4 regions of the Paenibacillus sp. HWE-109 genome follow, and region 1 is predicted to be linked to each of the others. Evidence: riboswitches for the same ligand, from Rfam matches in the RefSeq annotation. Region 1 holds a riboswitch; each other region holds the start of a gene.
What was found. A riboswitch is a leader RNA that binds a small molecule or an ion and turns the genes downstream of it on or off. The one in region 1 is predicted to bind cyclic di-GMP.
Positions count from the first base shown of each region.

Region 1 (3,144 bases):
AGACGACCGAGCTTCTCAAAGGCACGGACTACAATGTCGCAATCCTAACTGACAATGATGGCAAGCAAAAGTTTGAATTGACCTTCACGCATCAGATTTCGAAGCCGTATATCTTAGAGTACCAGTCATTAATTGCGGCTAATGACAATGATACCGTTTCTAATCAAGTGAGCTTTACGGGGAGTAATGACACAACGGTTTCCAAAAGCACATCGAAGAATGTCATTGTAGCTGTTTCAAGCGGATCTGGTACAGGCAGTGGCGTTAGAGGGTCCTTAGCGGTTAAAAAAGTGGATTCCGGTAATCATGCCTTGTTATTAAACGGAGCGACGTTTGAATTGTACCGTAAAACGGGTGCAACAACGAAAATCCTTTTTAGTACGCTAACAACAGATTCTACAGGTATCGTCTTATTCAAAAATTTACTTCAAGGTGATTATGTTCTAAAAGAAGTAGTTGCTCCAACCGGATACACCCTTGATTCGAGCGAACGTGCAGTTACGATTAATTCGACAACTGCTATTAACTTGGATGTCACGAATGTGAAGGTGGTAGTGCCGACGCCAACGCCGGTTGTACCGACACCGACACCAGTAGTGCCGACACCGACGCCAGTAGTGCCGACGCCAACGCCGGTAGTGCCGACGCCAACGCCGGTAGTGCCGACGCCAACGCCAGCTGTGCCGACACCGACACCAACGCCAAGTTCAGGCGGAGGTGAATCCACGCCGGCACCAAGCACGAGCCCTTCGCCGACGCCAAGCGCGAGTCCTAAGCCAACGCCGAGCGCGAGCCCGACGCCAGCGCCAAGCGCAAGCCCGACGCCAGCGCCAAGCGCAAGCCCAACGCCAGCGCCAAGCGCGAGTCCGACGCCAGTGCCAAGCGCAAGTCCGACGCCGAAGCCTCAGGCAGATGAGAAAGTAACTGATCAAGATACACCAATTGAAGGTGATATTGAAGTTCCATTAGGCACCACTCCGTCCATCGGCAAACAACCGGAGAACGGGACAGTAACCATAGATCCTAACGGTCACTGGGTATACACACCTAACCCTGGATTTACGGGGAATGAATCAATTACGGTTGTTCTGAAAAATGGAACAGGGGAAGCAACGGAAGCAATGATTGATATTGAAGTTCAAAAAGTTCCGCTAGGCAATAAGAAATCGGGAGAAACGCTTCCTCAGACAGGCGAAGCAAGCCGTAGATATTATGAGTTAGCAGGTTTTGCTTTGATTATTGCGGGTGTAGTTTTGAGAAGAAGAAGACTAAACAAATAACAGGTTGATCTAGTTGTTAATTATATTAACGAGGCTGTCCCAAGAGGTTGATACCTTGAGGGTGGCCTCTTTTTTGACATTAGAGCTGGGTGGAAATCCGCTATTATTTGCGGTGAAGTGGAAATTCCGACTCTGTTTATGGCCGTTAGGCAGATGGAAGCAGATTGGGTAATAAATTGTCTAATTATGTATATTCAAACCGACAAGCATATGATATGATGTCAGCATATTAGGCGTTTATTCATCGGTGGTTTCTCCCGATAAAGGCAAATCTAGCGAAAACTAGAGACGCAAAACTAAAGGGCCTTCCTTACTTCAACTAAGATGGCAGCCAGTTACCGAAAGGGGATTTTTTTGTGTTCAAAAAATCAATTCTAGCAGCTATCCTTCTATCGATCTTCTTGATGCTAGTACCTCAAGCGATATTTGCAGCTCCCTCTATTGTGGACCAAAGCGCATTGAGCAAAGGAATTATTTCAATCCATTATACAAGCCGTCCAGACACCAAGGTTCTCGTTCGGATCTCCAAGGAAAATGTGAAGTATGACTACACCTTTGAAGAAGGAGACCAGTACCCTCTGCAGCTTGGAAACGGTACCTATAAAGTGCTAGTCGGGGAGTCCATAGGGAACAACAAATATAAGGTAATTGCGCAAGAACAGATAGAGGTGAAGTTGGCAGATGAGAAGACAGTATTCCTTCAATCTATCCCGCTTATCGACTGGAGCGAAACATCGAAAGCTGTCGTAAAGGCCAAGAAACTAACGGCAGATAAGAAGACGGACATGGATAAATTAAAAGCCATCTACGCCTATATCACGACAAATTTTACGTATGATTACAAAAAGGCACAAACCGTAGCAGATACCTATATACCTGACTTGGACGAGGTTTACGAAGCTTCCCAGGGAATCTGTTATGACTTCGCAGCAACTTTTGCCGCGATGGCCAGAAGTGAAGGATTGCCGACCCGCCTTGTGATGGGCTATGAGGCCAGCTCGCCAGAGACGTATCATGCTTGGAACCAAGTGTTTCTAGCGGATCGGAACGAGTGGGTCACGATAGATACCACTTATGATGCTACACGTGTACAAGGTGGACAAGCAACGGACATGTTCAAAAACGCAGATGATTATCAAATAGTCAAAGTGTACTAACTAAATCAGAAGCCTGTGCTCAATTCATGAGCGCAGGCTTTTTTTGTTTTTTTGCGGCAGCAGAAAAAATAAATCCATTGATTTACAATACAACTTGTATCATATAATATTAATAATGATACAATTTGTTTCATATTCTATGTCTACAAGCAAATAGTCTATACCAAGCTTGAATCGTGAATGGAGGTATGAAAAAAATTATGTTAAAGAAAAAAACGAGTACACTGCTCATTGCCCTATTAATTTTTATGCAGAGTATTTACGGAGTAGGCTTTTTTGCGAAGGCGAGTGCGGCTGCGATTTCAAACAACATTATTGACAGTGTTACACTAGTTGTATATGACAGCTCAGGGCAAGTCGTCACAGGCAATGTTTATGAGCCGAATGCCAAGGTGCAGGTAGACTATGCGTGGTCGCTGCCGAACAGCCATGGGTATAAGGCTGGTGATACGTTTGCGTTCACACTGCCGCAGCAATTTTTACTTTATAATGATATCAGCGGTGGTTTGATGATGGGGCAGGAGCAATTAGGAACTTTCCATGTGGACCGGGCCAGCCATCAAGTGCTGATTACGTTTAATAATTACATTGAAAGTCATGATAATGTCCATGGCACGCTAACCTTCAAAACGCAATTGGATAAAAGCCAGCTTACGGAAAATACCGTGGTAACGATTACGATTCCGATTAAGACCGGCGAGCAAGTC
Region 1 covers NZ_CP091881.1:7,601,404-7,604,547, forward strand. The annotation lists gene LOZ80_RS32635 (collagen binding domain-containing protein) at 1-1,280, shown strand, start outside; cyclic di-GMP riboswitch class I at 1,536-1,623, shown strand; gene LOZ80_RS32640 (transglutaminase-like domain-containing protein) at 1,637-2,437, shown strand; gene LOZ80_RS32645 (collagen binding domain-containing protein) at 2,638-3,144, shown strand, end outside.

Region 2 (3,144 bases), 3.4 Mb from region 1:
TTTTTGAATTGCTCGAATTGTTGTTTGATTTTGATATAGGCCGGATGCTCTTTGCCTGTAATTTCATCCGCATGCTCAGGAATGGAAGAAAGATATTTCGAGACATTTTCAATATTGGTTGTTAATCTTAGAACGAATTGATCTTCGAGCTTGGTCGATAAGCTTCGACTGGTCATATAGCCAGAAACGGAAAAAGCCGCACATACAAAGAACAGCAGCAGTAAGATGCTGAGGGTCATCTTCACCGCGATATGTCCACGGAACCAGTTTATGATTGTTGTCCCAACTTGCTTAGCCACATTCAATTACCTCCTGCTTAACATGGATGACTCCGAGTATTTTTCGTAGACTTGTGTAATCGTCGTTTTTAAATATTGAATAATTTCTTCTACGTGCCTAGTCTCCGTATACGGGGAGATCACGAAGATTTTTGTCGCGTATAAAGCGATGGAGCTGTCATCCTTCGTTTGAACTAACAAATGCTTCTTGGTATCTCCAAAAAAGATACGATCGCGATGATCCCCAAGCATTTCAAACAGCCGCTCGTTGAATTTGTTATTTCGTTCTATTTCCTTGAGTGTGCACGTACCTGAAATTTCAGCCTGGAATCCAGGTTTGCTATCCGGGTAAATACGGAACAGTGTAATGATACCTGGGTTATCATCATTGACAATCTCTACTTGAGGGATCTCCCGCTTAAGCGCTGCGCGGAAAGTAAGATTCACTTCAACGAATTGGGCTAGCAATTGTTGATACCCTTGAATACCGAATGCGAGCAGTGCGCTGTAAATGCTAATCGAGCTAGCCATTCGCGAGCATTCCAGCGTATAGCCTGTGTGATACTGCCCATAACCACGATGGCCGACATACGGTGTTTCATCCGGATGCAGATCCATGAGCCGTAAATCAGCCGCGTCTTTCACTAGAAATAAGCTTGTCAAATAGGGAGTTTGGCCTAGCTTCTGGAAATCGAAGCACAATGAATCCGCCATATGTAGATGTTTCATTTTACTTTGAATCGCGATTAATGCTTGCACAACTTCTTGACTGAACGCAAGTGGATTAACATCGAAATCATAATCATTAAAGAAAGCAAAGAATCCACCCAAGGCAGAATCTGCGTGAATATGAGGTCTGGACAATCCATGCTGATTGGCTAATTGGGAAGAAACTTCATAAATGTGCGCCACATCATCAATGCCCATGGCATCTGTCGTTCCTGTTGTAGCGACGATGTAAATCGGAATTCCGCCTTGAGCAATGACTTCTGACTGCTTGATTGCCAAATCATCCACATCCATAGAGCTGTCCGCATGCGTACGAATCCTGATCAAGCGATCGCTTCCGATACCTGATGCTTCCATCGATTTAAACAAGCTGTAATGCGCAGCTTCGGAACAAAACGCATACAAATTGTTGGGAACTCCTTTTTGCAAGGCATCAGGAGCATATTTGGCAATCGCTAGTCGGAGTCCAGAAAATACCGCGCCTTGTCCTCCCCAAGTTGTATACCCCCCGCTTTGCAGCGCATCGTAACCGATTAATTTGGACATCATGCTGGTGACTCGCACTTCCGCTTCTGCTCCAGCCGGGCCATAGACATCCCACAAATTGTTGCCATTCACCATGAAAGCTGTAATCATCCCCAAAATGCCGGGAAGACTGGCCATGGGCAAAATGTTCGTCAAAAAATATTTGGTATGGTAAGGATGGTCATGAAGCAGCTTTAGCAGCTCAACATTCACTTCTTCCATTGGAATGCTGCCATGGGGAATGGCGCTTTCACGGATAAGATTGTTGTAGAAATGCCCTGATCGATTCTTCTCTCCCTTGAGATTAACGCCATCCGGGTTTTTCAGCTCATCTGCACCTGTGACAATCTGTTCAATAAGCTTCATAAATATTTGACGCGTTTGAGGGTTACCATCTTCACTTGGAAATAACTGCTGAACATTAGCTTTCTTTTCTCTCATAATTTCACTCCTATCGATAGAATCGTTTGAAGAAAATGCTCGCACCAAAAAGGCGTAAACAGGCTTTAAGTCCTATTCCACCAATTGCTCCCCGTGCAACTGGCTGACATATCCTTGTTGGATGTAGTCCCTCTAGCTTTGCGTCCCTATTTTTCAATAGGTTTGCCATTATAAAGTTGTGGCGATCGTTTCCATCTTCGACATTAATCGACAAAAAACTTTACAATTTTATACATCAGTATAGTATAGTAAAAGAAATAAAACAACACAATTTACCAATATTGTTTGTTAAGATATTAATATGACACTAACTTGCTATTTTTGTATATATTTAACCATTGGTAAAACATTAGCTTATGACAAAAAAATAGCTTTGCCCTAACCTCTCCAAGAGGACTTAAGGCAAAGCTCTGTATGAACTTGCGGCTATGAAAAAGTTTGGGCCGCATCCATATTTCCTTGCGAATGCAGGTACAATTGCTCGTAGTATCCATGAAGGGCAAGCAGTTCAGCATGGTTGCCTTCTTCAACAATTTGGCCCTGACTCATCACAAGGATGCGATTGGCATGAAGGATCGTCGAGATCCGATGGGCAATAACCAGCGTTGTTCGCCCTTCCGCCACAACCGCCAACGCCGTTTGGATCAATTGCTCCGTCTTGGAATCCAAATTCGCTGTCGCCTCATCCAGAATTAACACTTTCGGTTCAAAGACGATAATCCGCGCAAAGGAGATCAGTTGTCTTTCCCCCGCTGAAAGCCCGCTTCCGCGTTCAGAAATTCGTGAATCATAACCATCCTTTAATCGCGTAATCAGGCTGTCGGCACCAACGAGTTGACATGCCCGAATCACATCTTCACGCGAAATCGTCTCATCGAACATCCGCACATTATCGAGAATGCTTCCTGCATATAAATAAGGTTCCTGCTGCACGAGTCCAACCATCCGGTGCAAAGCAGCCTGCGGGAGATCGCGAATATCCGTCTCATCAATCTGGATACTGCCCTTCTGCACATCGTAGAAGCGGCATAGAAGACTAATAAGCGAGCTCTTCCCCGCACCTGTCGTTCCGACGATGCCAATCATCTCTCCAGGCTGAATATGGAGGTCCAGGTCCTCAATGATCGTTCTCTCCTGCACATATCCGAACTGAACATGATTGAAATGGATC
Region 2 covers NZ_CP091881.1:4,242,957-4,246,100, forward strand. The annotation lists gene LOZ80_RS18355 (methyl-accepting chemotaxis protein) at 1-299, opposite strand, end outside; gene LOZ80_RS18360 (pyridoxal phosphate-dependent decarboxylase family protein) at 306-1,973, opposite strand; cyclic di-GMP riboswitch class I at 2,065-2,150, opposite strand; gene LOZ80_RS18365 (ABC transporter ATP-binding protein) at 2,400-3,144, opposite strand, start outside.
Region 2: linked by a shared signal. The riboswitch ahead of LOZ80_RS18360 (pyridoxal phosphate-dependent decarboxylase family protein) and the one ahead of LOZ80_RS32640 (transglutaminase-like domain-containing protein) in region 1 are both predicted to bind cyclic di-GMP.

Region 3 (3,144 bases), 4.0 Mb from region 1:
TGAGCGCTGTAGTCAGTTTTTACTAAATCCTTAGAAATTATAATCATTAATCTGGTTTAGGCTGCTTTAGAATAATTGTGTTAAACTAGCAATAGCTAAGGTTGTTTTGAACAAATATGGAAAGTGAGGAAGACAGATGGGAAGCAGAGCAGGTCAATCATTCGAAATCCAACTTGAGCAGGATCGCATAGTGCGGGGGGATTGGTATACAGCGGAATCACAACCCTCGAAAGGTACCCTGATCATTTGTCATGGCTATAAAGGCTTTAAAGATTGGGGCATGTTTCCGTATTCAGCGCAATCCTTGGCAAAGGATGTCGATGTTGTCGCTATCAATTTTTCGCACAACGGAGTCGGAGCAGATTTGCTAACATTCTCAGAACTTGAGAAGTTTGCGAAAGCTACTTATTCGCGCGATCTAGAAGATTTGGAAGCCGTAGTAAATTATATTTACCAAAGAGATAAAATCGCGTCAAAGCAGCCAATTCTTCTGTTGGGACACAGCAGGGGGGCTGCGGTTTGTCTGATTTATGCCTTAGATCATCCAGCTCAAATTGCGGGTGTAATTAGTTGGAATGGCATTGCTAATGTCGATCTGTTCACCGAGGAAAATAAAGCGGAAATGCGCGAAACGGGACGCGCGTATACGTTGAATGGACGAACTAAGCAAAATATGCCGCTAGATTTGGAAATACTAGTGGATATGGAACGAAATCAGGAGCGATTGGATATCATTAGCAGAATTAGCGGTATTGCTTGCCCTGTCTCACTGGTCCAAGGCACAGAAGATGGGGAGCGAGGCATTAAGGGGTCCACTCAGTTAGTGCAGCAAAATCCTGCTATTAAGTGGCTTCGCATTCCTGCTGGAAATCATACCTTCGGATCCGTTCATCCCTTCCAAGGTGAGACGGCGCCAATGAAAGAAGCTATTCGCGTTACGCTTGAGAGCATTCGCGAAATGCTTGGATAGCTGTTTTTGTTGAATGAACTAATTAAATCGAGGAGGCGGATGTCCATGTCCCAAACTTTTTTCATATCCGACCACCATTTTGGTCATAAATTGATTATTGATTTTGAAAATCGCCCTTTCGTCGATACCGAGGAAATGAATGCAAGCATGATTGCCAAATGGAATCAAGTTGTGAACAAAGAGGACACGGTATTCCATCTGGGGGATTTCTCCTTTCTCAACAAAGAGAAGACCCAAGCAATCGTTTCGCAACTCAACGGCTACAAAATCCTCATCCTAGGCAACCATGACCGGGGAAGGTCCAGGACGTGGTGGCTCGATGCCGGTTTTGATGAAGTGAGCGATTATCCGATCATTTATAAAAACTTTTTTTTCCTGTCTCACGAACCCATGTACATGAACAAACAGATGCCATACGTCAATGTCCATGGCCACATTCACGGGCAGAAATACGAGGGACTTCATTATTATAATGTGAGTGTGGAACAACTGGATTACACACCGGTTTCTTTTGAGCAGATTCGTGATGCGGTTGTGGTGAATGAGGAGCAATAAGGAGATAGAGCAAACTGTGGCCGAATTGGCCACGTTTTTTTTGTTTGTTGAACAAAAAAACGTTAATTCACAAGGGTTTTCTAAAGCAAGATGACTGTTTTGGGATTGTCATATAGCCTAAGCTGAAGCTACTCTTTTACAGTAAGTTTTTAAGTAACTGCTACTTTAGAACTAGACATAATTAACCAATTCATGTAGACTGAAATTTAATGTTAAGCAGTTAGTGCTCGACAAGGCAAACCTATTGAAAAGTAGGGACGCAAAACTAAAGGGGCTTAGTGCAAAAGCACTGTGCTAGCCAGTTATCGAAAGCGGAGGCGACAATTTTGGCGACTAAAATCAAATATATTGCTGTGGTAGAATATAATGATCGTTTAACGAAAACTTTTAAAGAGATACCTTTTTTTTGTGATGTAGACAAAAATCCAAGCATCGGTGATTTCGTTAAATTATTTCAGGATGAGGGACTTGAAATGGAAATCGTGGATTTTGCTGATATGATTTTTCAACCAATTGATAAAGCTTCAACTAAAATTGCATTTGCAAAAATCAATAGGACATTTAAAGACTATACCCACAATGATATAAAGCGAAGAAGAAATTAAAATAAAATTCTAATATTTATGTATCTCGGACTTGTTGAAATGTAGCGCCAAAAATCTCTTTTTATTGTTTAGGAACACTTTGAATGTTTTGTAGTTATTTTTCAAATTGATCAGTGAGAAAAACCTTGAAGAAGACTTCAAGGTTTTCTTTATTATGACCTCTAATAAAAAGATATAGACCTTACATACCGACTAGTATACCAAAGGAGACTGCTGTTAATTTCGGAAAACTGCTTTTCAGTAATGAATCGAGTTAAATTTATTGCCATGTTTATAGGTCGGTTCTTGCTAGGTATTTTATAATTAAAACTAACAAAGCTAGGGAGTTGAGAAGATGGAAAATATGCAGCTTAATCGAATTGAGGAAATGTTGGGTACATTAATTAAGATGGTTGGGGAAAACAATGGCAGTTTGAAATCATTAGAGGATAAATCAGATAACGTTGAGAAAAATATTAAGGAAACCAAGGATAACGTAAAGGGACTTATTGAAGGGCAAGAAAGACAAGATCGCATTCTTGAAATGCTTTCAGTTAAATCCATTGAAACGGACTCATACATAAGAGATTTTAAACGGAAATTGCAGTGAAGCTCACTCAGCAAATTGGAGTGGGCTTTATTTATTTGCAAAGCAAAAGAAATGTGAAAACCGCTATTGATCAGAAAAATGCATTCTTGACCAAATATTGACCACGGAACCGAATTTGGCACTCATTCATGGATCAATAGTTCTCTAAACATGAAATAAACCCTTACAACGTAAGGGTTTCTCTGGATGACCTGTAGTGGGCTCGAACCACTGACCCCTACCCTGTCAACTTACGGATGGACTTCATTTGGCTCAACGCTTGTCCATTCAGTAGTCCAAACGTCAGTCCGAACACTACTAAATCAACGTATGTTGAAACGGGTGGTCAACATAACTCATCACGATCTCTTATTCGATTACTACTATTATAACCGTAGGAGCGGAATCTAACAATGTTTTTGACCCGTACCCTGCGTTAAATAGTT
Region 3 covers NZ_CP091881.1:3,592,632-3,595,775, reverse strand. The annotation lists gene LOZ80_RS15305 (alpha/beta hydrolase family protein) at 137-970, shown strand; gene LOZ80_RS15300 (phosphoesterase) at 1,016-1,525, shown strand; cyclic di-GMP riboswitch class I at 1,750-1,835, shown strand; gene LOZ80_RS15295 (hypothetical protein) at 1,852-2,130, shown strand; gene LOZ80_RS15290 (hypothetical protein) at 2,465-2,719, shown strand.
Region 3: linked by a shared signal. The riboswitch ahead of LOZ80_RS15295 (hypothetical protein) and the one ahead of LOZ80_RS32640 (transglutaminase-like domain-containing protein) in region 1 are both predicted to bind cyclic di-GMP.

Region 4 (3,144 bases), 640 kb from region 1:
GAGTGTATCATGTTGAAAGCAGACTGGAAAGCAGATCACCCTAAAATACGCATAATTCGTGATGTCAAACAAGTTGACATGTCCTATTTTGTAACCAGCCACAACTTAGGCTCCAAGCCCCAATTATTTATTATACTACCGCCGGTCAATAAAATCTAGATCACCCCATCTTAAATTTATCGGTCAAAAGGCTCAGAAATTGGTCGGGATTCAGCGGATTGCTGAACAGCTCTCCTTGAACCTCCGTACATTGCAAGAACTTCAGGTATTCCAGTTGTTCCTTGGTTTCTACACCTTTGGCAATCAAATTAAGTCCCAAACGGTGAGCCATGCGAATAATAGCTGCCGCCAACAATTGGTTCTCATCATCATCGACCAAATCCCGCACCAATGTGCTGTCGAGTTTCACGCTATCCAGCGGCATTCCCTCCAGTCCACTCCTCGTGAACAGCCCCGTGCACAAATCATCCATAGCAATGCGCACACCGATTTTCTTAAGTTGAATCAGCCTTTCACTAGCTTCCTGCACATTAGATGAGGTAATACTTTCGGTCAAATCCAGCTCTATCAGATCAGGTTCTATGCCCGTTTCTTTCAAAACACCAGCAATCTCTTCGATGAAGTGGTCATCTCTAAACTGCGAGGCCGTGATCGCGATTGTCATCCGCAAGGAGGGGAAGCCGCTCTCCCGCCATGCGCGCAGTTGATGACACGCTGTGCGAACAGCCCATTTGCCTATCGGCACCATGAAACCCATTTCCTCAGCCGCCTTAGACCAGCCTCCATAAGTCGTAGCCGCACTGTCTGCTTTACTCCAATGAAGGCTCGCTTCCATTCCAATTAATTGTTGATTCGTAATCGCATATTGCGGCTGATAAAGCAGTTCGAATTGCTCATGCTCCAAAGCCTGCCTAAGCTCCGACTCCAGATGAGCCTTGCTCTTCACCATGGCATCAATCTCCGATGCGTAGAACTGGAATTGATTGCTTCCTCGCTTCTTGGCCTTGTACATGGCTTCATCCGCATGTTCGAGCAACTGCTCCGCCACAGTTCCATCTAAGGGGTATAAAGCAATCCCCATGCTGGCCGTAATCACAACCGGCTTTCCTCCAAGGATGAAAGGCTCTTCCAGAGCTGATTGAATACGGGCAGCCACGAACCTCACATCCTCCGGTTTCGCAAAGGATTCCAAGAGAATGGCGAATTCGTCTCCCCCCTGCCGGTATACCGTATCCGATCCCCGCAAGCAGCCCAGCAGGCGCTCAGCGGCAAGTCGAATGAGACGATCGCCATAGGCATGACCTAACGAATCATTCACTTCCTTGAACCTGTCCATATCCAGGAACATAACAGCAGTCAACTGTTCATTGCGCTTCGCATGCAGAAGAGCCCGCTCCAATCGATCATCGAATAATCGACGATTAGGCAGTCCGGTCAACGTATCATGGTAAGCCAAAAAAGCCAATTGCTCACTCTTCTCATCCTGTGCACGACGCGTCAGGCGAAGATGACGCAGGCAAAGAGCAATCATGAAGCCGATTACAAATTGAATCAACACGCTAAGGAGAATATAAGCCCCTGGGGAGAAGGATGCGGTTACAAGCACGTTGGCCGCCAACAATAGGAAGCCGAGCACGCCAACATACACGACTGCTTTTGCTCTCACATGCTGTTTCCACTTATCCAGATCGACTTTCACGCGATTCCTCCGTTCTCATATGAAAAAAGGCTATTCCAAATTGGAATAGCCGTAGGTGTACCTGTTAGGTAAACTTCAACCTGTCGGTAGTTCAGCCATCCTCGCTGCATCTGCAACCTTAGACCTGTAACTTTGCGTCCTTACCTTTCGATAAGTTTGCCTTTATCATCGTATAGGTAATAAATGGGACTAAATAACTATATCATATTCCATTTGCCTTTGGCTAATTTTTCTTAGATCAGCAAGTTAAATAACTTAGGATCTTTATTGATCTCAATATAGCCGTAATCTTTGCTGGAGAGGCGCTCAATCAAACCGTCATAATCGTCCTTATTTTTAAGCTCAATACCGACTAAGGCAGGTGCATCATCCCGATTGTTCTTCTTCGTATATTCGAAACGGGTAATATCATCGGTAGGTCCTAGGACTTCCTCCAGAAATTCACGCAAGGCGCCTGCACGCTGCGGGAAATTCAGAATAAAGTAGTGCTTCAAGCCCTCGTAGATCAATGATCTTTCCTTGATCTGCTGCATGCGGTCAATATCATTGTTGCCTCCGCTTATGATGCAGACGACATGCTTGCCGCGGATTTGATCCCGGTAAGCATCCAGAGCTGCAACAGGCAGCGCTCCTGCCGGCTCAATTACAATCGCATTGTTATTGTACAGCTCCAGAATGGTCGTGCACTCCTTGCCAGAAGGGATAATCACGATATCCTCGAGCTTGTCTTTGCAAATCTCAAACGTTAATTGGCCGACCTGCTTGACTGCCGCGCCATCCACAAATTTCTCTATCGTGGACAGTGTCACGACCTTCCCTTGCTGCAGCGATTCCGTCATGCTAGCCGCACCCTCCGGCTCTACACCGATAATCCGCGTCCGTGGGGACACACTGTCCACATAAGTGGCTACGCCCGCTACAAGGCCGCCTCCGCCAATCGTCGCGAAGATATAGTCCGGCGTATCGGACATTTGATTCATAATCTCCAAGCCTACCGTGCCTTGTCCGGCAATCGTACGCACATCATCGAACGGATGAATAAACACTTTATTCTCTTGTTCGCAGTAAGCCTTGGCTTGTGTGGAAGAATCATCGAACGAATCCCCTGTCAGAATGACTTCAACAAAGGAGCCGCCGAATAGCTTAACCTGAGAAATCTTCTGTCTTGGCGTTGTCGTCGGCATGAAGATCTTACCCTGGATGCCAAGCTGCTTACAGGAATACGCCACGCCTTGCGCGTGATTGCCTGCGCTCGCACACACAACCCCGGCCTCGCGTTCCTCCGCCGTTAAGCTTTGAATCACGTTGTACGCTCCGCGAATTTTGAAAGAGCGAACCATCTGCATATCTTCACGTTTGAGATAAACGTTGCATTCATACAAGTTGGAGAGCAGCTCATTGCGTTGCAAAGGGGATGGTTCAATCACCTTGCTGAGCACATGATT
Region 4 covers NZ_CP091881.1:6,961,269-6,964,412, forward strand. The annotation lists gene LOZ80_RS29860 (putative bifunctional diguanylate cyclase/phosphodiesterase) at 161-1,699, opposite strand; cyclic di-GMP riboswitch class I at 1,782-1,870, opposite strand; gene ilvA (threonine ammonia-lyase IlvA) at 1,933-3,144, opposite strand, start outside.
Region 4: linked by a shared signal. The riboswitch ahead of LOZ80_RS29860 (putative bifunctional diguanylate cyclase/phosphodiesterase) and the one ahead of LOZ80_RS32640 (transglutaminase-like domain-containing protein) in region 1 are both predicted to bind cyclic di-GMP.